2 linked regions of the Methylobacterium currus genome follow. The protein of the gene in region 2 binds, or shares a complex with, the protein of the main gene of each other region. Links are inferred from orthologs where the notes say so. Each region holds a gene or a part of one and is shown on either strand. Other genes may lie near its edges.

Region 1 (14,444 bases), on a different replicon or contig from region 2:
TTGCACGCGCGCCATCCCGGCCTCGCCCTCGACGTGGTGCTCTCCGACCGGATGCAGGACCTGCTGCGGCGCGACGCCGACATCGCCCTGCGCATGGCGCCGCCGACGCAAGAGGCGCTGGTGGCGCGCCGGGTCGGCACGGTCCGCCTCGGCCTCTACGGGCATCGCCGCTACCTCGACCGGCGCGGCGTGCCGGCGACCGCGGCGGATCTCGCCCGCCACAGCGTGATCGGGTTCGACGCCGAGACGCCGTTCCTGCGGGCGATGATGCGGGCGGCGCCCGCCCTCGGCGAGACCTCCTTCGCATGGCGCAGCGACAGCACCCTGGCGCAGCTCGCGGCGCTCCGGGCCGGCTTCGGCCTCGGCGCCTGCCACACGGTGCTGGCTGCCCGCGACCCCGACCTGATCCGGGTGCTGCCGGAGATTGTTTGGGAGCTGCCGACCTTCGTGGCGATGCACGAGGACCTGCGCTCCCTACGCCGCTGTCGGGTGACGTTCGACGCGCTGGCGGAAGGGATGGCGGCCTATTGCGCCGAGTGAGGGGCCGGGCGGGGCCCCCCGCTCACCCCTTGTCCAGCCCGGCGATCGCCCGGGCGAAGTCCCGCGCCGCGAAGGGCTCCAGGTCGTCGACCCCCTCGCCGACGCCGATATAGTGCACCGGCAGGCCGAACTTGGCGGCGAGCGCCACCAGGATGCCGCCGCGGGCGGTGCCGTCGAGCTTGGTCATGACGAGGCCGGTGACCCCGGCCGCCCTCTGGAAGATCTCGACCTGGTTCAGCGCGTTCTGGCCCACGGTCGCGTCGAGGACCAGGAGCACGGCGTGGGGCGTCTCCGCGTCGAGCTTGCGGATGACCCGGATCACCTTCTCCAGCTCCGCCATCAGCCCGGCCTTGTTCTGGAGCCGGCCGGCGGTGTCGATCAGCAGGATGTCGGTGCCGGCGTCGCGGGCGGCCTGGAGGGCGTCGTAGGCGAGGCCGGCGGCGTCCGAGCCCTGCGGGCGGGCCACCACCGGCGCGCCGGTGCGCTCGCCCCAGACCCGCAGCTGCTCGATCGCCGCGGCCCGGAAGGTGTCGCCGGCGGCCAGCATCACGCTGTGCCCCTGTGCCCGGAATTTTTGGGTGAGCTTGCCGATCGTCGTGGTCTTGCCGGCGCCGTTGACGCCGATCATCAGGATCACGAACGGCTTCTTCGTCGTGTCGATGACGAGCGGCTGCGCCACCGGATCGAGGGCGCGCTCGACCTCCGTCGCCAGGATCGCCCGCACCTCGTCGGGGGCGATGCCCTTCTCGTAGCGGCCCTTCCCGACCGCCTCGGCGATCCGCGTCGCGGTCTCGAGACCGAAATCGGCCTGGATCAGCGCGTCCTCCAGCTCCTCCAGGGTGTCGGCGTCGAGCTTGCGCTTGGTGAACAGCCCGGTCACCCGGTCGGACAGGGCCGAGGAGGTGCGCTTGAGGCCGCCGGTCAGCCGACCCCACCAGCTGCGCTTCTCCGCCGGGGCCTCGGGCTCCGCCGGGGGCTGGTAGATCACCAGCGAGGCGGGCTCGGATTCCTGAACCTCGGGCTCCTGGACCTCGGGCTCCTGAACCTCGGGCTCCTGGACCTCGGACGCCTCGACCGCGGAGTCCCGGATCTCGGCCTCGGGCGCCTCGGCCGCCTCGGGTTCGGGGGCCGCCGGCACCTGGCCTTCGGGCTGCATCCCCTCGACGGGCTCCAGGTCGGCGCCGGCCAGCTCCTCCGGCAGGTCGTGCGCCGGCTCGGTCTCGGGCGAGGCTTCGGTCACGGTCGGCGGCGCCGGCAGCACGTCGTCGGCGCCGGTGGCGAAGTCGGGCACGCCCTCCGACAGGGTGCCGGTGGGCTCCGTCGGCATCGTCCCGGCAGGGTCGGGTCCGGGCTCGGCGGATCCGGCGGGAGCCTCGGCGGGCGTTTCGGCAGGGGTCTCCGTCGGCGTCTCGGCCTTCCGGCCGAACAGTCGTCCGAACCAGCCCGGCTGTTTCGTCTCACTCATCCGCACTTGCTCCCGACCCTGCGGACGATCTAGGGCGGCCTGCCCCGAACTTCGCCCGCATCCGCCGCCACTGCGACAGGCTCATGATCGTTGACGACATACTCTCGCGGCTCCTCTACCGCGATGCCCTGGTGCTCGTCATCGACAAGCCGGCGGGATTGCCGGTGCATCCGGGGCCGAAGGGTGGCGAGACGCTCACCCAGCACCTCGACGCCCTGCGCTTCGGCCTGCCGCGCCGGCCGGAAGCCGCCCATCGCCTCGACCGCGACACCTCCGGCTGCCTGGCGCTCGGCCGCCACGCCAAGGCGCTGGCCCGGCTGAACGCCCTGTTCGCGCAAGGTCGGGCCGAGAAGACCTATTGGGCGCTGGTCGAGGGCGGTCCGGCGGAGGAAGCCGGCGAGATCGACCTGCCGCTGATGCGCCGTTCCGACGACCCGCGCAGCTGGTGGATGAAGACCGATCCCGCCGGGGATCCCTCGCTCACCCGCTGGCGGGTCATGGGGCGCGACGCGGCCGCCGGGCGGACCTGGCTGGCGCTCTCCCCGGTGACCGGGCGCACCCATCAGCTCCGGGTGCATTGCGCCGCGATGGGCTGGCCGATCCTCGGCGACACGGTCTACGGCAGCGCCCCGCGCCAGGGCGGGCCGGGGCTGCAGCTCCACGCCCGGGCGCTGGCCCTGCCGCTCTACCCGAAGAAGCCGGCGATCGCGGTCGAGGCGCCGGCGCCGGGGCATATGCGGGAGGGTTTGCGGGCGTGCGGGATGGGGGAGGGGTGAGGATTCGAGGTGCGTCCGGACAGGCACCACCTCGTCGGCCCCAACGCCCCTCCACACCCTCTACGTCATCCCGGGGCCGCGCAGCGGAATCCGGGATGACGATGGAGGACCGCACGACTGACGGAGGGAAATCTGTCAGGCCGCCCACAGCATCTGCCCGTCATGCCCGGCGATGCGCAGGTCGACGAGCGCCCCCGCCGTCACCCCCTCCGGCAGCCGCACCGGCAAAAACCCTTCCGTCCGCCCGGTGCCGCCGCGCTCGGCGAGGACCCGGCGGGTCTCGCCCACCTCGCGGTCGAGGCGGCGGGCGAAGGCTGCGGCACCCGCCTCGCGCAGGCGCGCCGCCCGGTCGCGGATCTCGGCCGGCGCGACTTGCGGCATTCGGGCGGCCGGCGTGCCGGGGCGGGGCGAGTAGGGGAAGACGTGGAGCTGGGCCAGCCCGCATTCCTCGACGAGGTCGAGGGAGCGGGCGAACTGCGCCTCGGTCTCGGTCGGGAAGCCGGCGATCAGGTCGGCGCCGAAGACCGCGTCGGGGCGCAGGCGCCGGATCTCCGTGCAGAACCGGATCGCGTCGTCCCGGCCGTGGCGGCGCTTCATGCGCTTCAGGATCAGGTCGTCGCCGGACTGGAGCGAGAGGTGGAGATGCGGCATCAGCCGCGCCTCCTCGGCGAAGGCCGCCACCAGCTCCGGATCGGCCTCGACGGAATCGATCGAGGACAGGCGCAGGCGGTCGAGGTCGGGCACCCCGCGCAGGATCGCCCGCACCAGGCCGCCGAGCGTGGGGCCGCCGAGGTCGCGGCCATAGGCCGTGAGGTCGACGCCGGTCAGCACCACCTCGCGGGTGCCAAGCTCCACCAGGGCGCGGACCTGCGCCACGGTGCTCGCCGCCGGCACCGATCGCGAGTTGCCGCGGCCGAACGGGATGACGCAGAAGGTGCAGCGATGGTCGCAGCCATTCTGCACCGGCAGGAAGGCGCGGGTGCGCGCCCGCATCGGCGCCGGCTCCGGCAGCGGATCGGCGTCTGAGGCCATCACGTCGTCGATCCGCACGCGCTCTGGCGACGCGTCGGTCCAGACCGTCGGATCGAGCTTGCGGCGGTTGCCGAGGATCTCGGCCACCTCCGGCATGGCGGCGTAGGCCTCGGTCTCGACCTGCGCGCCGCAGCCGGTCACCACCACCCGCGCCGCCGGGTTCGCGCGCGCGGCGGCCCGGATCGCCTTGCGGGCCTGACGCCCGGCCTCCGCCGTCACCGCGCAGGTATTGACGACGACGAGGTCGGTGCGGCCCGCTTGTTCCGCCTGACGGCGCATCGCCTCCGATTCGGCGGCGTTGAGGCGGCAGCCGAAGCTCAGGACCTCGACGCTCACGACGACGCCTCGAACAGTGAGGCTGCGAAGGTGCCCTCGTGTTCCAACTCGGTCGGGCCGGTCATGCGGACGTGGTCGTCCTCGCCCCAGGCGATGCGCAGGTCGCCGCCCGGCAGCGTCACGGTGGCCTCGCGGCCGGTCAGGCGCAGGCGCGCGGCCGCCACGAGGGCGGCGCAGGCGGCGGTGCCGCAGGCCCGCGTCAGCCCGGCGCCGCGCTCCCAGACCCGCAGGCGGAGATGCGTGCGGTCGATGACCTGCGCGAGGGAGATGTTGGCCCGGTCCGGGAAGATCGGGTGCGATTCGAGCAGCGGGCCGATCCGCCCGAGGTCGTATGTGTCTGGATCGCGCTCGACGAAGAACACCGCGTGCGGGTTGCCCATGCTGACCGCGCCCGGCGAGTGCAGCACCGGATCGTCGATCGGCCCGACCTGCAACTCGATGCGGCGGGTATCGGGAAACGGCTCGGCGAGCGGGATCTCGTCCCAGCGCAGCCGCGGCGCCCCCATGTCGACGGTGAAATCCACGGGCGACACCCGCACGACCTCGAGGAGCCCGGGCCTCGTCTCGAGCATCAGGTTCTCGCCCAGTGTCGGGCGCGCCATGGCCGGATCGTCCAGCATCGCCCAGGCGACGCAGCGCGTGCCGTTGCCGCAGGCACCGGCCTCCGAGCCGTCGGTGTTGTAGATCCGCACGAAGGCGTCGGTGCCCGGGGTGACGGGATCGTGCAGCACCATCATCTGGTCGAAGCGCGAGGCCGGATCGGCCGCGATGGCGCGGGCTTCCTCCGGCTGCACCCGGATGTCGCTGCCGCGCAGGTCCAGCACCACGATCTCGTTGCCGAGCCCGTTCATCTTCAGGAAGCGGCGATGGGCGAGGGGGGACACGGGCAGGATTCTCCGACGGGCAAGGCGCAGATGGGGGCCGCGCGGTGTATGGACCAGAACCGGCGCGCAGGCGAGCCGACCGGGCGTCGGGACGAGGCCCCGCCCTCACGCTCTCGCGATGAGCCCGCAACGGCTTTGCGCTTGACGCGTTCGATCCGGCCGGCGATGCCGGCCCACGCCAATGCCGGCCGGCACTGCCAGCCCGCGCCAGAGCCCGGAGCGCTCCGCCCGTGATGAAGACCCGCTTCCCGACGATCGCGATCGGCCTCGCCGCGGCCCTGGCCTGCGGGGCCTCGGTCTTTGCCCAGCCGGTCCTTGCGCAGCAGCCTGCCCCGGCTCCCGCGCCGTCGCCGGCCGCGCCCCCGGCCGGCACCCCGTCGCCGGCGCAATCGGCGCCGCTGCCGACCACCACGGCGCCCGGCCCGGGCCAGGGGACCAACCAGGCGCCGGCCCCGCCCGCGCCCGACAAGGCGCTGCCGCCCGCGACGCCGGTGCCCCCGACCGCCGGGCGCGCGCCCCTCGTCGCCAATCCGGGCGACCCGTCCGACGTCGACGAGGTGACGCTGCCGGCCAAGCCCGCCGCGATCCTGTCCGGCACCGCGAAGTGGGATCAGGCGCTGCCGAGCCTGAAGGACGCGATCGCCAAGGTCGAGGCGGCGCTTGCAGGGGCCGGCATCAAGGCCAACGGCCAGCCGATCTCGGTCTTCACCCGCACCGACGATGACGGCTTCCAGTTCGAGGTGATGGTGCCGGTCGAGGCCGCCCCGAACCCGCGTCCCGCCGGCCTCCCGGACGACCTGCGCTTCGGCTCGACGCCGAGCGGCAAGGCCCTGCGCTTCACCCACAAGGGCGCCTACGAGGGCATCGACCAGACCTACGAGACGGTGACGGCCTATCTCGATGCCAAGGGCATCCTCGTCCAGGATGCCTTCGTGGAAGAATACCTGACCCCGCTCGCGAGCCCGTCCGACGACGCGCTGGAGGTCAACATCTACGCGCTGCCGAAATAGGGAGCGAGGCGATAGCCTCGCCCCTATCCCGGACGACTGACGCGTTCGCCGAAGGAGATCCGCGACAGGGGCACGAGGGCCCCCTACTGCATCGCCCGCACCCGCGCCAGGAAGGCGTCGTAATTCTCCGGCGTCAGGATGCCGACGAGTTTTTCGCGAATTCGCCCGTCCGGTCCGATCACGAAGGTCTCCGGCACGCCGTAGACCCCGAGATCGATGCCGACGCGGCCGGCCTCGTCGGCCCCCACCGCGCGGAACGGATTGCCGTGACGGCCGAGGAAGCGGCGGCCGTTCTCGGGCTGGTCCTTGTAGTCGATGCCGACGAGGTTGACCCCGTCGCGGGAGAGCCGCACCAGCATCGGATGCTCGACCTGGCAGGGTGCGCACCACGAGGCCCAGACGTTCAGCACCGTCACCTTGCCCTTGAAATCGGCGGCCGTCAGGCCCGGCACCGCGGCGCCGTCGGCCGTCAGGCCGGGGACCGGCGGCAGGGTGAAGTCCGGCACCTGGCGGCCGATCAGGGCCGAGGGGATGGCGGAGGGATCGTATCCGGTGGTGAGCAGCTTGCCGAGGAAGATGCCGGCCAGGCCTGCGAAGGCGAGGAGCGGCAGCAGGAAGAGGAGCCGGCTGCGGCGCGGCGGCTCCTCGGTCTCCTCGACCGGATGCAAGGGGACGTCGCTCACCGGCGGCCCCGCGGAGGCGGTTCCTGCGCGAGCCGGGCGAGCGCCCGCTCCTGCGCCCGCCGGTCGAGGAACGCGTGGGCGACGAGGCCGAGGATCACCAAGCCGGTGAAGCCGTAGGCGCCCAGGATGAAGGGGGCGTGAGGGCCGAGATCCATGCCGGTCAGGCCGCCTGCGGGGCGAGGAGCGCGGCATCGAGCCGCTCGGCCTCCAGGATCGTCAGGGTGCGCACGCGCCGGCGCAGGATCTCGGTGCGCATCGCCTGGAGATGCAGGGCGACGCCGAGCACCGAGGCGGCGGCGATCATCACCAGCAGGGGATAGAGCATGGTCGGATGGATGGTCGGCCCGCCCATCCGCAGGATCGAGGCCGGCTGGTGCAGGGTCGACCACCAGTTCACCGAGAACTTGATGATCGGCAGGTTGACGGCGCCGACGAGGGTCAGGATCGCGACCGCCCGGGCGGCCCTGTTCGGATCCTCGATGGTCCGCCACAGGGCGAGCAGCCCGCAATAGATCAGGAACAGCACCAGCATCGAGGTCAGGCGCGCGTCCCAGACCCAGTAGGTGCCCCACATCGGCTTGCCCCAGAGCGAGCCGGTGACGAGGCAGATCAGGGTGAAGGCGGCGCCGATGGGGGCGGCGGCGCGCTGCGCCACGTCGGCCAGTGGATGACGCCAGATCAGGGTGCCGAGCGCCGAGACCGTCATGGCGCCGTAGAAGAACACCGCCATCCAGGCCGCCGGCACGTGGATGTACATGATCCGCACCGTCTCGCCCTGCTGGTAGTCGGGCGGGGCCACGAACCAGGTCAGGTACTGGCCGACCGCCAGCAGCACGAGGGCGAGGCCCGCCACCCAGGGCAGCAGAACCCCGGACCAGCGCATGAAATGGCCGGGCTGCGCCAGCCGCGTGAGACGACCCATCGCCTTGGGACCTATCGCCTTGGCATCCATCGACATCGGCGTGGGTGTAGCGCGTGGGCGCCTCCCTGAGCAATGCGGACGAACGGCGCAGACGGATGGCGCAGCGAGTGGTGGAGGATCCGGAACGAAGCGTGGCTATGCCGGTTATCGCTGCGACTTTTCCGAACGCACCGGAGTGCTCCCGCCATGTTGAAATGGGCGATCATCTTCTTCGTGATCTCGCTGGTGGCCGGTGCGCTGGGCTTCACCAACGTGGCGTCGGGCGCCCGCGGCATTGCGCGTCTGCTGTTCATGCTGTTCCTGGTGATCGCGGTGGTGATCGCGATCGCGGCGGTTCTGCTGGGCCAGGCGGTCCTCTAGGCCGGCCGCGGCACTCCCCCGCGGCGCGGCGTCGGGGGAGGATGAGCGATGGCGTGCCACATCCGTCTGGCGACGGTGGACGACGCGGCGGAAATCAGCCGCGTCGTCCTGTCTGCGTTGCACGAGAGCAATGCGCGGGATTACGCGCCTGAGACCATCGCGCGGGTCGCCCGGAGCTTCACCTCGGACAGAGTGGCCGCTTCCATCGCGGAGCGGCAGGTCTTCGTCGCCTTGGAGAGTGGCCGCCCCGTCGGCACGGCGAGCCGCGACGGCGCGGTCGTGCGCGCCGTCTTCGTCGCTCCCGACGCGCAACGGGGCGGCACCGGGCGGGCGTTGATGGCGGCGGTCGAGCGGGCGGCCGAGGAAGCGGGCGTCGCCGCGCTGACCCTGCAATCGTCGTTGACGGCCGTGGGTTTCTACGACCGGCTCGGCTACCGGGCCGTGCGGGAGACCCTGCACGGCGAGGAGCGCACGATCGTCATGGCGAAGCGGCTGGTGCCCGGCGAGGCCGATCGCCGGTCCTGACCAGGCCTGGGCGCGAAAACCCGCCCTCTCACGCCGCCTCCGGCGCCGCCCCCACCAGTTGCCGCGCCTGGAGGATCGACATCGGCTCGCCGAAGGCGAAGCCCTGCGCGTAGTCGCAGCCGATCTCGGCCAGCGCCAGGGCGTCGGCTTCCGATTCGGCGCCCTCGGCGATGATCTCGAGCCCGAGCTCCTGCGCCATCCGGACGATCGAGCGCAGGATGCCTGAGCGCCCGTTCGCCATCTGGCGCACGAAGGAATGGTCGATCTTGATCGTGTCGAAGGGGAAGCGCTGCATGTAGGTCAGCGCCGAGTAGCCGGTGCCGAAATCGTCGAGGCAGAGGCCCGCGCCGAGCTCGTGGATGCGGGCGAGCATCTGGGCGGCGTATTCCGGGTTCTCCATCACCAGGGCCTCGGTCAGCTCCAGTTTGAGCGAGCCCGGGACGACGCCGGTGCGGGCGAGCACGGTCTTCACGTCGTGCAGGAGGTCGTGCCGCAGGAGCTGGCGCGAGGACAGGTTGACCGAGGCGAAGATCGGCGGCTCGACCACCAGCGCCTGCTGCCAGGCAGCGAGTTCGGCGGCGGTGCGCTCGAGGGCGAAGACGCCCAGGTTGACGATGAGCCCGGATTCCTCCGCGATCGGCAGGAAGACCTGCGGGGCGACGCGGCCGAGGCGCGGGTGGTCCCAGCGCAGAACCGTCTCGAAGCCCGCCACCGTGCGGTCTTCGAGGCGCACGATCGGCTGGAACAGCACCTTGATCTCGTTGCGCTCCAGCGCCCGGCGCAGGTCGCTCTCCAGCATCATCCGCTCGCCGCGGTCGGACCGCATGGTCGGGCGGTAGACCTCGATCCGGTCGCCGCCCTGGCGCTTGCCGTTGATCATGGCGAGCTCGGCGTTCTTCACCACGTCGTCGCGCTTCACGACCGCCCCCGCCTCGTGCAGGGCGACGCCGATCGAGGGCGTCAGGAAGATTTCGCGGTCGGCATAGGTGATCGGCGTGGTGATCGCCCGGCGGATGCTGTCGGCGAAGGCGATGATCCGGTCGGGGTCGCGCTCGGAGAGCAGGATGATGGCGAATTCGTCGCCGGCGACCCGCGCCAGGGTGTCCTGCGGCCGTAGGAGCCGGTTGAGGCGGCGCGACAGCGTCAGCAGGATCGAATCGCCGGCCGAGAGCCCGATCGCGTCGTTGACCTGCTTGAAGCGGTCGATGTCGATCACGAACAGGGTCGGCTTGAGGCGCGGGTCCTGGCTCGCGAGGGCGAGGGCCGCATCGAGCCGGTCGCTGAACAATTCGCGGTTCGGCAACCCGGTGAGGTTGTCGTGGACGGCATCGTGCAGCAGCCGCTCCTCGGCGATCTTCGCCTCGGTCACGTCCGCGATGGTGCCGACGATGCGCACCACCTCGCCGTCGGTGCCGATCACCGGCCGGGCCTTGAGGCGGAACCAGTAATAGGGCCCGGCCGCCGAGCGCAGGCGGAAATCCTGGGAGATGCGGCCGCGCCGCTCCTCGATCACCGTGTCGAGGGCCGCCGAGTAGCGCTCGACGTCGAAGGGGTGGAGGAGGGAGAGCCAGTTCGCCTGCGGCCCCTCGAGCGCCCCGCGCTTGAGGCCCAGCTGTCCCTCGATCTCGGGCCCGGCGAAGACCCGGTCCCCCGGCACGTCCCAGTCGAACACCACGTCGCCGGCGCCGGTGAGCGCCAGCGCCCGCCGCTCGGTGTCGGAGACGAGGCTGTTGCCGAGGCCCCCTCCCGCGAAGGCGTGCTGGAGCACCGTGAAGCCGATCAGCATCACGATCAGCACCAGGCCGCCGATGAGGGCCGGCTGGACGAGGTCGTTGTGGAGCTGGCCGGTGATGGCGAAGCCCGCCGCCACCACCCAGGCGAGCAGCAGGAGCCAGGTCGGGATCAGCAGGATCGCCCGGTCGTAGCCGTTGTGGATGGCGAGGTAGACCACCAGCAGCAGGCCGACGCCCGCCACCGTCGCGACCGAGATCCGCGCCACGCCCGCCGCCACCGGCGGGTCGATGACGGCGAGGCCGACGAGGCCGGCGAGGAACAGGAGCCAGATCAGCGCGACGTGGCTGTAGCGCACGTGCCAGCGGGCGAGGTTGAGATAGGCGAACAGGAAAACCAGCAGCGTCGCGCCGAGCACGGCTTCCGCGGAGGCGCGATAGATCCGCTCGGCGGCCTCCGTGACCGGGAAGATGCGCTGGAAGAACCCGAAATCGATGCACGCATAGGCCAGCACCGCCCAGGCGAGGGCGGCGGCGGCCGGGAAGATGATTGCACCCTTGACCACGAACACGATCGTCAGGAACAGCGCCAGCAGCCCGGCGATGCCGATGATGATGCCCTTGTAGAGGGTGAGGCCGGTGGCCTTCTTGCGGTAGGCGTCCTGGTCCCAGAGGTAGACCTGCGGCACGTTGGGGGTGCGGAGTTCCGCCACGAAGGTGACGGTGGTGCCGGGATCGAGGGTGATGACGAACTGGTCGGCATCCGGGCTTTCGTCGCGCTCGGGCCGGATGCCCTGGCTCGCCGTGATGGCGGCGATGCGCGAGCCGCCGAGATCGGGCCAGACCACGCCGGAGCCGACGAGGCGGAAATGCGGGGCCACCAGGAGGCGGTCGATCTGCTCGTCGGTGTCGTTGGTGAGCGCGAACACCATCCAGTCCGGCCGCGCCCCGGTCTCGCGCGCCTTCACGGCGATGCGGCGCACGATGCCGTCCTTGCCCGGGGCTGTGGAGATCTGGATCAGGTCGCCGTCGGAGCGGTAGCGCTCGATCGCCGGGGTGAGATCGATGGCCTGCGAATCGAGGGTGACGCGCACGGCCTCGACCGCGCGGGCCTCCGGCGCGGCGAGGAGCAGCCCGGCGAGGGCCGCGAGGCAGGCGAGGACGAGTGAGAACGTGCGCAAGCTTCGGCGTCTTCCGACCGGACAGGGACGGCCACGGGGCGGCTCGGGGAGGTGCCGGACCGTACTGACGCCCAAGCTTCCGAGCAAGGCGGAGGCCCCGGATCTCCCCTGCCGCCCGCGAGCGCGGCCGTCGTCAGGCTTCGATCGCTCCCCTTTGCGGCCAAATCAAGTTGTGCCGATCGCTCCGCGATCGGTGCCGATCGCTCCGCCACAGGTGCCGATCGCTCCGCGATCCGTGACGGTCCCGCGGCCGAACGGGGCGGCGTCCGCCAGCGAGACCACCTCCCAGCACTCCGGATGGCGCATCAGCTCGGTCAGGAACGCGAAGGTCAGCGCATGGGTCGGGCAATTCGCCACGATGCGCCCGAGGATCGGCCGGCCGGCGAGGCCCAAGTCGCCGACGAGGTCGAGGATCTTGTGCCGCACCGGCTCGTCGGGGAAGCGCGCCCCACCCAGCACCCGGCCGCCCAGCAGGATCGCGACCCGCCCGGGACGAGCGCCCCGCAGCAGCGGCTCGCGGTCGCACGGGTGCATCCGTCCTTCCGTCTCCGGACAGATCGCGTGCCGGCATTCCGGCCGCGCCGGTGCGGGCGCGAGGCCGCCGTCACGCACGGTCTGCGAGTCGAAGGAGCGGGCCCAGAGCCGGTCCCGGGCCGGGCCCGGCAGGAGCGTCCGGGCGAGGCGGGTCTTGAGCAGCGTGCGCCAGATCAGCGAGGCGTTGCCGAAGCTGCGGCTCGGGGCGATCTCGGCCCGGAACGTGCGCGCGTCGATCGGGCCCGACCAGCGCAGCACGCCGAAGCCCGGCAGCCGGTCGGTGCTGACATCGACCTGGAACGTCTCGGCCGGCTCGGCGCGCAGGAAGCCGTGCAGGCCGTCGACCTGGAAGGGCGCGCGGATGCGCAGGGCCTGGCGCGGCCGGTCCTGCGGCACCCGGCCGGCGGACTCGATGAGGGCGCACCAGCGCGCGGCCGAGCCGTCGAGGATCGGGATCTCGGTTCCCTCGACGGTGATCGCGGCATTGTCGATGCCGGAGGCGGCAAGGCCCGCCATCAGGTGCTCGATCGTGCGCAGCTTGCGCCCCCGGCCGAGATCGAGGGCGGTGCTCATCCGGCTCGCGATCCAGCCGGCCGTGCCGGCCGGCACCTCGGTGCAGGTTCCGGAGGTCGGGCAGCGCACTGCGAAGCGGATGCCGTGCCCGGCAGGCGCCGGCGCCAGGGTCACACGGGCGACCCGGCCGGTATGCAGCCCCGGCCCGCGCACCGACACGCTCCGGCCCAGCGTGGCTTCGCGCCACGCGCCGCCCGCCGCGTGCGCGACGCCATCGAACTCCATGTTTCCGCCCGACCGTTCCGCCAGCCGAAACCGGCCGTCGTCTGCTGTTCCCCAGGGGCCGGCGCGGTTGTTCCGTGGGCGGGCGGGCTCGAGCCGCCAATTTCCTCGACCCTGGAACTTGGGCCGCGCAGGACCCGCCCTCGGGCGCTCGCGCGCTCGATTGCAGGGTCGTTCTACGGAGACTGGCGGGAGGCCGACACTCGACCGGTCGGCCTAGTTCAGGCGGAATGGACGACAGACGATTCGTGTTGCTGCGCGCGGGGAATCGTCGGTTCGATTGTCGACGGTGAGCACAGCGCTACGGCATGCCCCGCCAGGGGCGCCACCGTAACCCTCCCCCGCAGACGGGGGAGGGTTCAATCGGCGCGGGCAGGATCACCCCGCCCTGAGCGCCTTGCCCACCGCCTCGAGGCTCTGCAGCTTCTTGATCGGGCCGATCGCCGCGACCGTCGGCGCTCCGGCGATGAGCGCCCGGCCTGCCGCCCGCACGTCGTCGGGGGTGACGGCGTCGACCTTGGCGATGACCTCGGCGGCCGGGATCACCCGGCCCCAGGCCAGGAGCTGGCGCGCCGTGCGCTCGATGCGGCCGCCGGGGGTTTCCAGCGCCGAGAGCAAAGCCACCTTGAGCTGGGCCTTCGCCCGGGCGAGCTCGGCGGAATCCACCGTCTCGGCCGCCTCGCGCAGGCAGGCGAGCGTCACCTCGACGAGGCCCGGCAGGTCGGCGCCCGCGGTGCCGGCGCCGATGCCGAACAGGCCGCAATCGCTGAACGGCCAGTGGAAGGCGTGGATCTCGTAGGCGAGGCCGCGGGTCTCGCGCACCTCGTGCCAGAGCCGCGAGGTCAGCCCGCCGCCGAGCACCTGGGCGAAGAGGTGCGTGGCGTAATAGGAATCGTCGCGGAACGACAGGCCGGGCAGGCCGAGCACCAGGTTGGCCTGTTCGAGCTTGCGCGGCATCCGGCGCTCCCCGCCGCGATATTGCCCGGGCACCTCCTCCGGCGCCGGACCCGCCGGCATCGCCCCAAAGTGCTTCTCGGCCGCGGCCACGATCGCCTCGTGCTCGACCGCCCCGGCGGCGGCCAGCACCATCCGGCCGGGGGTGTATTCCCGGGCGAGGTAGGCCTCGATCGCCGCACGATCGAAGCTCTTGATCGTCTCCGGGCGCCCGAGGATCGGCCGGCCGATCGGCTGGTCGGGGAAGGCGGCCTCCGTGAAGGCGTCGTAGACGACGTCGTCGGGCGTGTCCTCGACGGCGGCATATTCCTGCAGGATCACGCCCTTCTCGCGGGCGAGCTCGCCGGCCTCGAAGGCCGAGCGGGTCAGGATGTCGCCGAGCACGTCGAGGGCGACCTCGGCATCCTCGCCGAGGACCCGCGCGGTGTAGCTCGTCTGCTCGACGCTGGTGGCGGCGTTGATCTCGCCGCCGACATTCTCGATGTCCTCGGCGATCTGGCGGGCCGAGCGCGTCGCCGTGCCCTTGAACGCCATGTGCTCGATGAGGTGGCTGAGCCCGTGCTCCTCCGGCCGCTCGTTGCGCGAGCCGGCGCCGACCCAGACACCGAGGGTCGCGGTGGCGACCCCCGGCATCGCCTCGGTGGCGACGGTGAGGCCGTTGGAAAGACGCGTGATCTTGAGGTCCGGCGAGGCGCCGAGCGTCGCGAAGTGCTGGTT
Region 2 (14,509 bases):
CACACTCTCGGTCCGCGACCCGGAGCGGACGCTGATTCGCCCGCCCCGGAACCCACGGAGATCACGATGCTGGATGGACGACGGGTGCTGATCGTCGAGGACGAGGCGCTGGTCGCCCTGGAACTGACCGAGATCGTCACCGGTTCGAACGCCCACGCCGTCGGCCCGGCCCGCACCAACCGCGAGGCCCTGGCGCTGATCGACCTGGAGGAGATCGACGTCGCGATCCTCGACCTCAACCTCGCCGACGGCGAGGCGACGCCCACGGCCGAATGCCTAATCGGCAAGGGCGTGCCGGTCCTGATCTGCACCGGCGGCGTGCTGCCGCGCGCGATGCGGCTGATGTGGCCGGACCTGCCGATCCTGAGGAAGCCCCTCAATCCCGATCGCCTGGTCGAGGCGCTGGGCGCGCTCTGCCCCGAGCCGGTGGGCGAGAGCCGGGTCTAGCGGGCGCACCCGCGCGGGCGGCGGATCACCGGCCGCCGCCCTCGTCCCGGCAGCCGAAGCCCTACTCCCCCCACCGCAGAGCCGCCGCCGCCGCCAGCGTGCCGACCACGCCCGCCGCGAGGCTGAGCGCGGCGAGGATCGCCAGCGGCGTCGTGAACGGCACCGTGCCACTGACGGCCGCTTCCGCCGCCGAGACGCCGAAGATCAGGGTCGGCACCATCAGGGGCAGCACCACCACGGCAAGGATCAGGCCGCCGCGGCGGATCGAGGCGGTCAGCGCCGCCCCGACGGCCCCGATGAAGGTCAAGGCCGGGGTGCCGACGAGGAGCGTCAGGCTGGTCGCCGCCATCCCGGTGGGGCTCAGGGCCACGAGGAGCCCGAATAAGGGGGTGGCCAGCGCCAGCGGCAGGCCGGTGGTGAGCCAGTGCGCCGTGACCTTGGCGAGAACCAGGAGCTCCAGCGGGGCGGGGGCGCCGGTGAGGAGATCGAGGGAGCCGTCTTCCTCGTCGGCCTGAAACAGGCGGTCGAGGCCGATCAGCGTCGCCAGCACGGCGGCGATCCACAGGATGCCGGGGCCGATCCGGGCGAGCAGGTTGAGGTCGGGCCCGAGGCCGAACGGCACCAGGGCGACGATCATCAGGAAGAACACCAGGGACAGCGCCCCGGAGCCGCCGATGCGGCCGGCGAGGCGCAGGTCGCGGGCGACCACGGCCAGAAAGGCGCGGCCCATCAGAACGCCTCCGCGAAGGGGTCGGCCGCGGCGTCGGACCGGGCGGCGCGGAACGCCTCGACCGAGAGTTCGCGGGCGCTCTCGAGGCCGAGCGCCTGGTGGGTGGCCGCGATGACGAGGCCGCCTTCCGCCAGATGCCCCCGCATCAGCCCGGCGAGGGCCCCCTGCGAGGCCACGTCGAGGGCGGCGGTCGGCTCGTCGAGGAGCCAGAGCGGCCGGCGGCAGACGAGGAGCCGGGCGAGCGCCACCCGCCGGCGCTGGCCGGCCGACAGGTAGGCGACCGGCAGCGCCGCCGCATGGGCGAGGCCGAGGCGGGCGAGCGCGGCGCGCGGGTCGAGATCGGCCTCGCCGAGCAGGTCGCGGGCGAAGACCAGGTTCTCTTGCGCCGTGAGCGCCCCTTTGAGCCCGTCGCGATGGCCGACGACGTGAAGGCATTCGGGGATGGTGCGCTCGCCCACGCCCTCGGCGACGAGCCGCCCGGCCTCGGGCCGCAGTCGCCCGGCGAGGATGGCGAGCAGCGACGATTTGCCGGCGCCGTTGCGACCGGTCACGGTCAGCGCCTCGCCGGCCTCGAGGGTGAAGGAGAGCCCGGCGAAGACGCGGCGGCCGGAGCGCCGGCAGGCGAGGTTCTCGGCGATCAGGCGCAAGGGCGGGTGTCCAAGGATGGGGATCTCCGGATGGAATCTCCGGGGGCGGGCAACGGCCGCGTTTACGCTATGCGCGCGCCGCCGAGAATGCGCGATTGCGCGGCCACCAGACCCGTAGCGGCCAGTTTCGAAGTGTTCTATACGCATCCCCGGCTGCGCCGCGCGACCTTCAGAGGCGTCCAAACCGTCCTTCGCGCATCCCAGTCCGGGCACCCCCGGGGCGGCGCGCGCACCGTCCGATTCCCGCCGGCAGGCGAGGGCGGGCGGCACACGGGTCTTCCCTGCGTCAGCCAGGGCCGAGCCCGCAGCGCATCCGGCCGAACACTTAGGTGTGGCGCAGGTCCTGCCTGCGCCGTGTTCGACAACCCCTCGCGAGGACCACGCCGTGGCATCGATCGACAGCTTCAAGGCCCGCCAGACGCTTCAGGCCGGCGGAAAAACCTACACCATCTATTCCATCCCCGCGGCCGAGACGAACGGCCTGCCGGATGCGAGCCGCCTGCCCTTCTCGATGAAGGTGCTGCTCGAGAACCTGCTCCGCTACGAGGACAACCGGTCGGTCCGCAAGGCCGACATCGAGGCCGTGGTCGGCTGGCTCGAGAACCGCGGCAAGACCGAGGTCGAGATCGCCTTCCGCCCCGCCCGCGTGCTGATGCAGGACTTCACCGGCGTGCCGGCGGTGGTCGACCTGGCCGCGATGCGCGACGCCATGGTGGCGCTCGGCGGCGATCCGCAGAAGATCAACCCGCTCGTACCGGTCGATCTCGTCATCGACCACTCGGTCATCGTCGACGAGTTCGGCACCCCGAAGGCGCTCGCCGACAACGTCGCGCTCGAATACGAGCGCAACGGCGAGCGCTACACCTTCCTGAAGTGGGGGCAGTCGGCCTTCGACAACTTCTCGGTCGTGCCCCCGGGCACCGGCATCTGCCATCAGGTCAACCTCGAGTACCTGTCGCAGACCGTCTGGACCAAGCCCTTCGAGGGCTCCGAGGTCGCCTATCCGGACTCGCTCGTCGGCACCGACTCGCACACCACGATGGTCAACGGCCTCGCGGTGCTGGGCTGGGGCGTCGGCGGCATCGAGGCCGAGGCCGCGATGCTCGGCCAGCCGCTGTCGATGCTGATCCCCGAGGTCGTCGGCTTCAAGCTGTCGGGCAAGCTGCCCGAGGGCACCACCGCCACCGACCTCGTGCTCACCGTTACCCAGATGCTGCGCAAGAAGGGCGTGGTCGGCAAGTTCGTGGAGTTCTACGGCCCCGGCCTCGACGACATGTCGGTCGCCGACCGCGCCACGATCTCCAACATGGCGCCCGAATACGGCGCGACCTGCGGCTTCTTCCCGGTCGATCAGAAGACCATCGACTTCCTGAAGGTCACGGGCCGCGCGGACGATCGTATCGCGCTCGTCGAGGCCTATGCCAAGGCGCAGGGCATGTGGCGCGATGCGAAGACCCCGGACCCGGTCTTCACCGACACGCTCGAGCTCGACATGGGCGACGTGAGGCCCTCGCTCGCCGGCCCGAAGCGTCCCCAGGACCGGGTGCTTCTCGACGGTGCCAAGCCCGGCTTCGCCCAGTCGATGGAGACCGAGTTCAAGAAGGCGGCCGACATCGCCAAGCGCTACCCCGTCGAGGGCGCCAACTTCGACATCGGCCATGGCGACGTGGTGATCGCCGCGATCACGTCCTGCACCAACACCTCGAACCCGAGCGTGATGATCGGGGCGGGGCTGCTCGCCCGCAACGCCGTCGCCAAGGGCCTGCGCTCGAAGCCGTGGGTGAAGACCTCGCTCGCGCCCGGCTCGCAGGTGGTGGCCGAGTACCTGGAGAAGGCCGGCCTGCAATCGAGCCTCGACGCGCTCGGCTTCAACCTCGTCGGCTTCGGCTGCACCACCTGCATCGGCAATTCCGGCCCGCTGCCGGCGCCGATCTCGAAGGCGATCAACGACAACGACGTGGTGGCCGCCGCGGTGCTCTCGGGCAACCGCAACTTCGAGGGCCGGGTGAATCCCGACGTGCGGGCGAACTACCTCGCCTCGCCGCCGCTCGTCGTCGCCTATGCGCTCGCCGGCTCGATGCAGATCGACATCACCACCGAGCCGCTCGGCACCGGTTCGGACGGAAAGCCCGTCTACCTGAAGGACATCTGGCCCTCGACCGCCGAGGTGCAGGAGTTCATCGAGGCCAACATCACCTCGGCCCTGTTCAAGTCGCGCTACGCCGACGTGTTCGGCGGCGACCAGAACTGGAAGGACGTCGAGGTCACCGAGGCCGAGACCTTCGCGTGGAACGGCGGCTCGACCTACGTCCAGAACCCGCCCTACTTCGTCGGGATGGAGAAGACCCCGAAGCCGGTGGAGGACGTGGTCAATGCCCGCATCCTCGGCCTGTTCCTGGACTCGATCACCACCGACCACATCTCCCCGGCCGGCAACATCCGGGCGGCCTCGCCGGCCGGCAAGTACCTGCAGGACCACCAGGTCCGCGTGCAGGACTTCAACCAGTACGGCACCCGCCGCGGCAACCATGAAGTCATGATGCGGGGCACCTTCGCCAACATCCGCATCAAGAACCAGATGGTGACGGACGAGTCCGGCAACGTGGTCGAGGGCGGCTACACCCTCTACCAGCCGTCGGGCGAGCGGATGTTCATCTATGACGCGGCGATGCGCTACGAGCAGGAGGGCACCCCGCTGGTGGTGTTCGCCGGCAAGGAGTACGGCACCGGCTCGTCGCGCGATTGGGCGGCGAAGGGCACCAAGCTGCTCGGCGTTCGGGCCGTGATCGCCGAGAGCTTCGAGCGCATCCACCGCTCGAACCTGGTCGGCATGGGCGTGGTGCCGCTGGTGTTCCAGGGCGACACGTCCTGGGCCTCGCTCGGCCTGAAGGGCGACGAGACCGTGACGATCGAGGGCCTGGCCGGCGAGCTCAAGCCGCGCCAGACGCTCACCGCCAAGATCACCTCGGCGGACGGCTCGGTGAAGGAGGTCCCGCTGACCTGCCGCATCGATACGCTCGACGAGCTGGAATACTTCCGCAACGGCGGCATCCTGCCCTACGTCCTGCGCCAGCTCGCGGCGTAAGGATTGGTCCTCTCCCCTCGGATGACGCCGGAGGGAGAGGTTCCGAAGACCCGGGAGCCCGTGACAGGGTCCCCGGGGACCGCCACCACGACGGGGGCCTTTCCGGCGGGAAGGGCCCCCGTCGCTTCTCGGGAGACGCGCGATGAGCCCGGACGACAAGATCAACGGCCTGACCACGCTCTCGGCCCGCCACGGCGAGATGATCGCCCGGCTCTCCGAGGCGCAGTCGGATGTCGCCGCCAAGCAGGTGGCCTTGCAGATGGCGGTGCGCTTCGTCGCCGGCATCCTGCGCGGGGTCGATTCCGACCATTACCGCCACCAGCTCAGCGGCTTCCTCGCCATGCTCGAGGACGCGCTGACCCGCGAGGATCCGGATTCCGACCTTGCCCGGCGGGTGCTCGACACCGTCAAGGCGACCCTGGAGCCGGAGGAGGACGAGGACGCGTGAGCCCGCAGGCCTCGTGCGGTCCCAGGCCCGCCTGATCACGTGTGCGCGAGACGATGGCCGGCACCGGAGGGGCGAACCATAACAGCCGGGGCTCCCTCCATGTCGGAGCTCGAGTCCCCGGAGTTCTCATGACCATTCTCAGGACGATCGCGGCCGCCGGCTTCACCGTCGCGGCGAGCGCCGTCGCCTTCGCCGCACCGCAGGTCGAGCGCCTGCGCGGCACGATCGAGCGCGTCGAGGCGGACGCCGTCATCATCCGCACCCGTGCCGGCGCGACGGAGACGATCCGGCTCGGCGCCGGCACGCGGGTGGCGCAGCTCGCACCCGCGAGCCTCGACCAGGTCAAGGACGGCAGCTTCATCGGCACCGCCGCCAAGGCCGGGACCAAGCCCGGCGATCCGCCGGTCGCCCTCGAAGTGCTGATCTTCCCCGAGGCGCTGCGCGGCGCCGGGGAGGGCCACTATCCGTGGGACCGGCTGCCCGACGGCGCCGGCAGCGGCCCGGTCGAGACCAGCATGACCAACGGCACGGTTAAGGCCCCCGAGGTCGAGACCAGCATGACCAACGGCACCGTCGCGGGCGCCGTCGGCGGGAGCGGCGGCCGCACCCTCACGGTCTCGTACAAGGGCCAGAGCCTGGCGGTCGCGGTGCCGCCGGGCACGCCGGTCGTGATGCTGGAGCCGGCCGACCGGGCGGTGCTGGTGCCGGGCGCCAAGGTCTTCGCCTCGGCCGTCCGGGACGGGGACCGGCTCGAGGCGCGCAGCATCTCGGTCGGCAAGGATGGCCTGACGCCGCCGATGTAGGGCAAGGCCGGATCGCGTCCCGCGGCCGGACTTAACGTGGAGTCACGCGCGGGAAACGAGACGAGATCGGCAGCGGCCCCGAGTGGATATCCTCGGGGCCGCCTTCGTTTCGGATGTCTGCCCGAAAATCGGGCGCAACTGCCCCCCAGGAAGCGCGTTGATCATGGCGAGCCGGCCCTCCGGCACAAGACATCGATCGCAAGTCATCACGCCGTGGACGCCGATCAGCGCCGCAGACCTCACCCCTCGTTTCTTGACGGAGCCGGGACCCCCGTTCCCGTAATCGCGCCATGAAGATGATCCCGAGCAATCACGCTGCGAGCTACGGCCAGACGCACGCGACCGCGTCGTCCTTCGCCGATGCGCTGCTGCTCGCCAAGCTCGGGCAGGACTTGCGATCCATGTACACCGACGTGACCGACGAGCCGGTCCCGCAGGAACTCGACACCCTGATCGGCCGGCTGCACGCCGTGCTGGGAGATGAGCCGGAGCGGGCTGGCTAGACCCTGTCCGGACTCCGTCTGTGCTCCCGGAAACCAGGACGTGACTGTACCGCGGAAGCGACAAACCCCAGAACGGTAACGCTCCGGTGCGATCACGCCTTGAGTGCGGGCGCGAAACAGTGTGGGGTGCGCCTCCCAAGCCGCCAGCCCCCCAGCCTCATGCCCTCGCTCTCCCGCATCCGCCTCGCCCTTCCGCTCGCCCTCGCCCTCGCGGTGCTCGGCGGCGCGCCCGGCGCGGGGGCCGCCACGCCGCCCGCCCAGCCGAAGGAGGGGCCGGGAGGCCAGGCCTACGCCGCCGCGAGCGTGGTGAAGCGGGTCCTGGGCCGGGCCGGCGCGGTGACGCTCGCCTATTACGGCAACGGCGCGGCCCCGGCCGAAGGACGGCCGGTCGCGGTGATGCTGCATGCCTGGGGCGCGGTGAATCCACAGGCCTACGGCGCCTGGATCGAGCATCTCGCGCGCTCAGGCACCCTCGTGCTGTTCCCGCGGTTCCAGGAGGTGGGGCGGACCCGGCCGGTCGATGCGAGCGGCATCGCCGCGACCCTGGTCAAGGACGCCCTGGCCGAGCTCGCCGGCGACCAGGAGGCCAAGCCCGACCTGGGCCGGGTGGCGCTGATCGGCCACCTCGCCGGCGTGCCGTTGGCGGCGAACCTCGCGGCTCACGCCAAGGAGACCGGCCTGCCGGTGCCGCGGCTGATCTTCGGCGCCATGCCGGGCGGCATCGCCCGGGACGACAAGGCCCGGGGCATCGCCCTGCACGACCTCAACAATATCGACCCCGCCACGCTGATCGTCACGGTGATCGGCGACCGGGACGCCCGCGCCGCCGACATCGCCGCCCGGCGCGTGATGCGGGAGGCGAGCGCCGTGCCGACCGACCACAAGCTGATGGTCCGCGCCCTCTCCGACGATCACGGCTTCCCGGCGCTTTCCGCCACCCTGGCCGCGCCCGCCGGCACCAACCCGGCCTACGACTTAGGCCAGCTGAAGCTGCCGACCCCCGATCCGAAGCAGAAGCCGGCGCCGTTCAAGTGGTCGGCCGACATGACCCTCACCGGCGAGCAGACCGTGCTGGTCGGGCAGATCAACGGCGCCGGCACCGACAGCCTCGATTATCTTGCCTTCTGGAAGACCTTCGACATGGCGGCGGCCGCCGCCTTCTCGGGCCAGAGCGCCGCGAGCCTGAAGGGCAACCCGCGCTTCATCGACATGGAACGCTGGAGCGACGGCTGGCCGGTGCGCCGCCTCAGCGTCGAGACCCCGCGCCCGCCGGCCCCGCCCAAGCCCGCGGCGGTGGGTGCGCCGGCGCCGGTGCCGACGAAGCCCGCCGCCAAGCCGATGCCCGGGCGAGGGCAGTGATCGGGCGCACGGATTGGTGATCGCAAATCATCCCAGCCGCGGTTTCATCTCATCCTGAGGTCGTTGGTACGATTACCCATAATAAAAAGTATGAGGAATTCGATGAAGCTCTTCTACGCCAAGACCTCGCCCTTCGTCCGCAAGGTGCTGGTCGTCGCCCACGAACTCGGGTTGTTCGAGCGTCTGGAGCTGCTTGCGGCCGCGGCCCACCCGATCAACCGCGACGCGACCATCCGGACGCAGAATCCGCTCGCTCAAGTGCCGACCTTGATCCTCGACGACGGCACGATGCTCGCCGACAGCCGGGTGATCTGCGAGTATCTCGACCATGTCGGGCAGGGCGGTGTCTTCCCGGCGCCCGGCCCCGCGCGCTGGGCTGCGCTCACTGCGCAATCGACCGGCGACGGCCTGCTCGATGCGGCTTTGCTCTGCGTCTACGAGACCCGGGTGCGGCAGGAGAGCGAGCGCTCGCCGGCCTGGGTCGCCGGCCAGCGGGAGAAGATCGTCGATGCGCTGGCGCAGATCGAGGCGGCGGCGCCAGGCCTCGGCGAGCGGATCGACATCGCCACCATCACGTATGGCTGCGCCCTGGGCTACCTCGACCTGCGCCTGCCCGATCTGGGTTGGCGCGAGCGCGCCCCGGCGGCGGCGTCGTGGTACGCGCGGTTCGGTGAGCGCCCGTCGATGCAGGCGACCCGGCCGGAGTGAGGACCGGATCCCGGTGATTTGGCGCGGCTCTTGCTGCGTCGGACCCGCTCCGCCCGCGGGTTTTCTCGCCCAAGATCGTCACTCCGATGAACGACTTTGTCGCGCTCCTCCTCGCCGCCCTGACCTTTTGCCTCGGCTACTGGGCCGCCGGCCTCGCCGTGCGCCTCGCCGTGCGGCTCGATCTCGGCCACGCCCATCTGGGCGAGGGAAACCTCGCTCAGGTCTGCCTCGCCCTGGCGGTGGCGGTCGTCGCCTGGCGCTTCGCCAGGGGGGCGGGATCGGCTCGGGCCTGACCCGGGCGACGGCCATCCATGCGGGCGGTTCCTAGCCGCCCTGCTTCACCGCCCGTTGCGCGGAGCCGGTCTTTGTCGCGAGTCTCCGTCGAGCACGGAGGCTCGGGCCATGTCGACACGCCTGCTGAAGAAGACCGCGATCGTGTTCGGTGCGGGCTCCGCCGGCACCGGCTGGGGCAACGGCAAGGCCGTGGCGGTGGCCTTCGCCCGGGAGGGCGCCCGGGTGATCTGCGTCGACCGCGGCTTCGCCGCCGCGGAGGAGACGGCGCAGCTCATCGCCGAGGAGGGCAACGAGGCCGAGGCCCTCTGCGCCGACGTCACCGATTACGACGCGGTGGCGAGGGCGGTGGCGACCGGGGAAGCCCGCTTCGGCCGCATCGACATCCTGCACAACAATGTCGGCCTGCCGGAGGCCGGCGGCCCCGAGGACCTCGACGAGGAAACCTGGCGCCGGGCGATCGAGGTCAATGTCGGCGGCGTCTGGCGCACCTGCAAGGCGGTGCTGCCGGGGATGCGGGCGCGGCGGTCCGGTGCGGTGGTCAACATCTCGTCGGTCGCCTCCCGGCGCTGGACCGGCACCCCGGCGTTCGCCTACGCGGCCGCCAAGGCGGCGGTGAACCAGGCCACGATCTCGGTGGCGATGCAGTATGCCCGCGACGGCATCCGGGCCAACGCGATCCTGCCGGGGCTGCTCGACACCACCCTCGCCGACGAGTGCCGCGGCGCCGGCACCCCGGATGCGGGCCGTGACCGCCGGGTGCCGCTCGGCCGCCTCGGCGAGGCCTGGGACATCGCCCATGCGGCGGTCTTCCTGGCCTCGGACGAGGCCCGGTTCATCACCGGCGTATGCCTGCCGGTGGATGGCGGCCAGAGCTGCAGCATGGTGGCCCTGGCCTGAACGGCCCGATCGGGGCACGGCCCGCCGGAAACAATGTGGCGGAAGCGTTACAGCTGGGGCCGAAGCGATCGCCGCGGCCAAGCTCATCTTTCCCGCCCACGCGGCGACGGTTAGGCTGACCGGCATAACGGCGCGGCGGGCCCGGACGGGGCCGCTCTTGCGCCGCCGGGAGCCGGCCTCCAGAAACCTCGCGGGAGTGATCCTCGCAGGGTTTCCCGGGGGTGCGGCTTCGCGCCATCCGGGAAAGCGACCGAATGCGGACGACAATGAAGGCTGCCTTGAACGCGCGGGCCGCCCGCCGCGTCGCGGCCGTGGCGACCTTGGCCGTGCTCGCGGGCTGCGCCACGCCGGTGCTGACCCAGACCGGCCTTCTGACGAACTACGATCACCTGACGCCGAGCGAGGCGACCGCCACCAAGTCGCGGATCTTCATCGACAAGGCCGCGATGTCACGGGTGCGGACCGTCCGCATCATCCCCACCACCTTCTCGGCGGCGGTGTCCGGCCCCGGCGTGACCGAGCAGGAGCGCCGGGTCGTCTCCAACGCGGCGGACCGGGCGCTCTGCTACGAGCTGTCGCTGCGCTACGACGTGGTCTCGTCCGGCCCGGCCGACCTGACCGTGCGGGCGAACGTCACCCGCGCCGGCCTCACCAACGTGCCGGCCTCCGGCGTCGCCGTCGGCGCCTCGGCGGCGATCACGATCGCCGCGCAGGTCGGCGTCGGCTTCGCCGACACCATCGGCAAGGTGCCTGTGCCGCGCCTGCCGATCGGGCTCGGCGACCTCACGGTCGAGGCCGAGGCCCTGGATGCCCGCCGCCAGCAGCGCGCCGCGATGGTGTGGGCCGGGGGCGCCAACTCCTTCACCAACCAGGCCCGCTTCTCGGCCATCGCCGACATCTACGACCTTGCCGGCGATTTCGGGCAGGATTTCGGCTCGTATCTCGCCACCGGCGAGGACCCGTTCGAGTCCGAGCTGACCATCCCGACCTACGAGCGCATCCGCGTGACGATGCTGGGCGAGATGCCCCGCGATCCCGACTGCCAGGCCTTCGGCCGGGCGCCTGGCGTGGACGGCATCATCGGCGATTCCTTCGGCCTGCCGCCGGACTGGACCGACAAGGGGCCGACGGCCGGGCGATAGCGAGGGCAGGGCGTCTCAGCTCAATGATGGCTTGGCGGTCATAAATCGCGGCCCCGAGAGCCAGATCGAGGAGGATGCCGGCCGCCACCGCCGCGAGGGCGGGGCCCGGCCCGACGCCGCGGTCGGTCAGCACAGCCGCCGCCGCGTCGAACCGCCAGAGCCCGACGAGGCCCGAGCCGAGCCAGAACAGGCTCAAGCCGCCGACGACGACCGGTTTCAGGAGCCAGAGCCGGCCGAACCAGCGCTCCTGCACCGTGGAGGGGAGGCCGGCGCAGGCTGGCGCGGAGCCCCGTCAGTACCGGCCCGCCGCCAGGGCCCGGCGCGCCGGTGACGCCCTCGGTGACCTGGACGAGGGCGGTGCTGCGCAGGGGCGAGCGCCAGCCGAGCCGGCCGAGACCGTCGCTGACGGCCACGCCCGGCCGCACGAGGAAGAGCGGCACCGCGAGGATCGTGGCCGGCGGATGCCCGAGCCAGGCCCGGAACGCCGCCACCACGTCGCTCAAGGGATGCGCCTCATCCTCGACGAGATCGTCGGCTGCTCGCGCCGGCACTCGCCCCTCGATGGCGAGGCGCACGGCCTCGGCCACATCCTCCACATGCACAATCTGGATCGGCCCGGCGCCATCGACCACGGGGAGGAGGAGCGGCGCGGAGGCGAGCGGCCCGCAGCAGAGCGGTTCCCCCATAGGCGGTGGGGGCCAGCACGAGGCCGGGGCGCAGGATCGTCCAGTCGAGGTCTGCTTGCGCCAGGGCGGCATCGGCCGCATCCTTGGTGCGCAGGAAGGCGGTCCGGGCGTCCGGGGCGGCGCCGACGGTGGAGACCTGCACGACCCGTCGGATCTCGGCCTCGGCGCAGGCCCGGAACAGGGCCCGCATGGCGATGTCCTGGACGGCGTGCACGTCGTCGCGCGGTCCAGTCCTGCAGCACGCCCGCGCAGTTCACCACCGCATCGCAGCCGGCGATCAGCGGCTGCCACGCGGCGGGCTCGCTCAAGGCCGCGATGTCGCGGTCGATCCAGGTCGCCTCGAGAAAGCGGCGCCTCGCCGACCCGGTGTCGCGCCGGAGGGCGACCACGGCGTGACCGGCATCGAGCAGGCGGAGGAGCACGGCGGAGCCGATCAGGCCGTAGCCGCCGAGTACCAGGATCGGCATCGGGCGACGGCCTCCGGGTGAGACGCTCCCCGCCGATTCGCCTAAGGGTCGCCCACGCTGCAAGATCGACGTCGAAACGGTCTCGCCCGGAGGTTACGATGATCGTGGGGCAGCCCGCCGTCCAGGCAGGCTGCCCCACGACGTCTTCGCCTAGAAATAGGACTTCAGCGGGCCGCGCCGGCGCACGTCGAGCGTGGCGCAGTGGAACGAGCCGCCGAACGGACCGTAGGACAGGAACGGCGTCGGGATCGGGTCGAAGCCCCAATCCTTGAGCGCCTTGATCAGGGTCGGCTGGCTCGCATCGACCACGATCTTCTTCTCGTCAATGGCGAGCACGTTGATCGAGGTCCAGGGCGAGCACATCGAGATCTTGCTCATGAAGCCCTCGACGGGGTCGGGGCGGGGCGCGATCAGCACGTCCCATTTCTTGAGCACCGCCGGCAGCTTTTCGACGTCGATGTAGTCGGGGTTGACCAGCACCTTGCCGGGGGCGAGCGGCATGAACGACGAGTCGATGTGCATCGGCTGCGGGCAGCGGCTCTCGATCTCGTGGATGCGGAAGCCCGGCCCGAGGTGCCGGCGCAGCCACTCGATGCCCATCAGATTCGTCACGTTGGAGCGGGTGACGAACAGGTCTCGGCCGCAGCGCACGAAGTCGGCCGCGTCGAAGACCGGCTCGAACTCGTTGACCGTGAACTGCATCGGCTCGCCGGCCTTCAGGTTCGGCACCCGGTAATCGTAGTTGTAGAGCTCGTCGGTGAGCTGGGGCCGCGGCGCCGAGGTCCATCGCGCGCCGGCCCGGAAGTACTCCTTGAACAGCGAGCGGTAGGCGTCGCCCTCGAAGTAGCGCGAGCGCCAGCACATCGGGCTCTCGATGATCTCGTCGCCGATCACCAGGTACGGATCGCGCGGGCAGGCGACGCAGAAGCCGCGCGACGACCAGCGCGGCGCCCGGAACTTCTTCGAGAAGTCGACCGAATCCGGGCGACGGATCTTCACGCCCTCGCCGGCCAGGATCTTGATGAAGCCGTCCAGCTCCTGCTGGGCCAGCTTCTTCATGAATTTCGGGTACTTCCAGCCCGAGGCGAGCCGGTAGAACGGCTGGGCGGCCCGCGGCAGGTTGAAGATCACCGTCAGGTGGTGGGTCGGGATCGTGGCGCCGTCGAGCGAGCCGACGATCACCTCCTCCAGCGGGTCCCACTCGTTCCAGGCCATGACCGGCGATTGCGGCGCCGGGGCCCGGCCCGGGGCGTCATCCTGGAAGGCGGCCAGGTCGCGTGCGGCTGCAACGTCGAGCGCGCCGCGCTCGGCCTCGAAGGTCGTCTCCCGATCCATGCTGTTCATCCCCTGACGGCCGTCACGAGCGGCCTCCCTTCGCGGCTCCGGCCCCCGCCGGCCGAAACGGGGCGGGGAGGAAGCTGCGCCATAACATAGGCTTGCGGCGTTGCTTGGGCGGCAATGCTTTGGGCTGGCCCGCCGCGCCGGTGGAGCATGCCGGTTTCGCCGGCACTGTGTCCGGGCGGTGATAGACAGCGCCCATCAAAGCTGCAACGTGCCGGGATGCAACGGCGCTGCTTTGTTTCGACTCCGTTGCCGGAATGGCGCGCCCCCGGGGCCCCTGCCGCTGCGACAGAAAGAGGGTCATGAAGCGACTGACGACACTGGGCCTGATCGCCGGCCTGTGCACCGTGATCGGCCTGTTCGTCTCCTCGGGGCCGGAGGCGGTCGCGGAAGCCCTGTGGGCGTCCGGCTGGGGCGCGCTGCTGGTCGTGGCGGCGCGTTTCGTGGCCGTCGCCTGGGCGGGCCTCGGCTGGTGGGTGGTGTTTCCCCGCGGCGAGAGGCCGCTGCTGCGGGCTTGCGTCAGCGTGCGCTTCGTGCGCGAAGGCATCAACACGCTCCTCCCGGTGGCGCAGGTCGGCGGCGACCTGATCGGCGCCCGGCTGCTCACGCGCCAGGGTGTGACCGGCGCGCTGTCGGGCGCCAGCACCCTCGTCGACCTGATGGTCCAGGCGCTGACCCAGTTCCTGTTCACGCTGGCCGGCCTCGGCATCCTGGTGGCGCTCGGGGGCGACGGGCCGATCGTGCATTACGTCGGCCTCGGCCTCGTGGTGGCGGCGCCGGCCCTGCTGGCCTTCTACCTGGTGCAGCGCCGCTTCGGGCAGAGCCTGCTCCAGGCGGCGATCAACCGCTTCGCCGGCGGGCGCGAGTGGCGGATCTTCGGGGCGGTCGACGTGCTGTTCGAGCGCCTGCGCGGCCTCTACGCCGCCCGCGGCCGCATTGTCACCGCCATCGG

The links.
Region 1: the proteins of ccmA (region 2) and DA075_RS10565 are in contact, whole or in part, in a solved structure (PDB 8CE8), measured with the Escherichia coli proteins. The link is inferred for Methylobacterium currus from one-to-one orthologs.

The regions. Positions count from the first base shown.
Region 1 is NZ_CP028843.1:2,197,812-2,212,255, reverse strand. What follows is about bases 5,768-8,661. They hold DA075_RS10565 (heme ABC transporter permease), read right to left. Parts: upstream 7,649-8,661; coding sequence 6,887-7,648; downstream 5,768-6,886. Other genes in these bases: DA075_RS10550 (EAL domain-containing protein), read right to left, coding at 8,562-8,661; DA075_RS10555 (GNAT family N-acetyltransferase), read left to right, coding at 8,057-8,533; DA075_RS10560 (DUF1328 domain-containing protein), read left to right, coding at 7,835-8,008; ccmD (heme exporter protein CcmD), read right to left, coding at 6,723-6,881; DA075_RS10575 (DsbE family thiol:disulfide interchange protein), read right to left, coding at 6,127-6,726. In the rest of the region: DA075_RS10605 (LysR family transcriptional regulator), read left to right, coding at 1-540; signal recognition particle-docking protein FtsY, read right to left, coding at 563-2,005; DA075_RS10595 (RluA family pseudouridine synthase), read left to right, coding at 2,089-2,781; tRNA (N(6)-L-threonylcarbamoyladenosine(37)-C(2))-methylthiotransferase MtaB, read right to left, coding at 2,917-4,149; dapF (diaminopimelate epimerase), read right to left, coding at 4,146-5,033; more of DA075_RS10580, read left to right, coding at 5,267-5,767; more of DA075_RS10550, read right to left, coding at 8,662-11,444; DA075_RS10545 (UDP-3-O-acyl-N-acetylglucosamine deacetylase), read right to left, coding at 11,610-12,776; DA075_RS10540 (M16 family metallopeptidase), read right to left, coding at 13,152-14,444; thrC (threonine synthase), read right to left, coding at 14,444-14,444. UniProt on the Escherichia coli protein: Required for the export of heme to the periplasm for the biogenesis of c-type cytochromes.
Region 2 is NZ_CP028844.1:310,587-325,095, reverse strand. What follows is about bases 1-2,959. They hold ccmA (heme ABC exporter ATP-binding protein CcmA), read right to left. Parts: upstream 1,825-2,959; coding sequence 1,177-1,824; downstream 1-1,176. Other genes in these bases: acnA (aconitate hydratase AcnA), read left to right, coding at 2,210-2,959; ccmB (heme exporter protein CcmB), read right to left, coding at 509-1,177; DA075_RS31610 (response regulator), read left to right, coding at 67-447. Also shown: more of acnA, read left to right, coding at 2,960-4,909; DA075_RS31590 (hypothetical protein), read left to right, coding at 5,052-5,357; DA075_RS31585 (metal ABC transporter permease), read left to right, coding at 5,486-6,160; DA075_RS31580 (NepR family anti-sigma factor), read left to right, coding at 6,451-6,663; DA075_RS31575 (alpha/beta hydrolase), read left to right, coding at 6,823-8,022; DA075_RS31570 (glutathione S-transferase), read left to right, coding at 8,125-8,730; DA075_RS31565 (hypothetical protein), read left to right, coding at 8,817-9,023; DA075_RS31560 (SDR family NAD(P)-dependent oxidoreductase), read left to right, coding at 9,133-9,921; DA075_RS31555 (DUF3313 domain-containing protein), read left to right, coding at 10,188-11,063; DA075_RS38705 (NAD(P)H-binding protein), read right to left, coding at 11,577-11,939; DA075_RS31545 (amidinotransferase), read right to left, coding at 12,367-13,431; DA075_RS31540 (lysylphosphatidylglycerol synthase domain-containing protein), read left to right, coding at 13,860-14,509. UniProt on the Escherichia coli protein: Part of the ABC transporter complex CcmAB involved in the biogenesis of c-type cytochromes; once thought to export heme, this seems not to be the case, but its exact role is uncertain. Responsible for energy coupling to the transport system.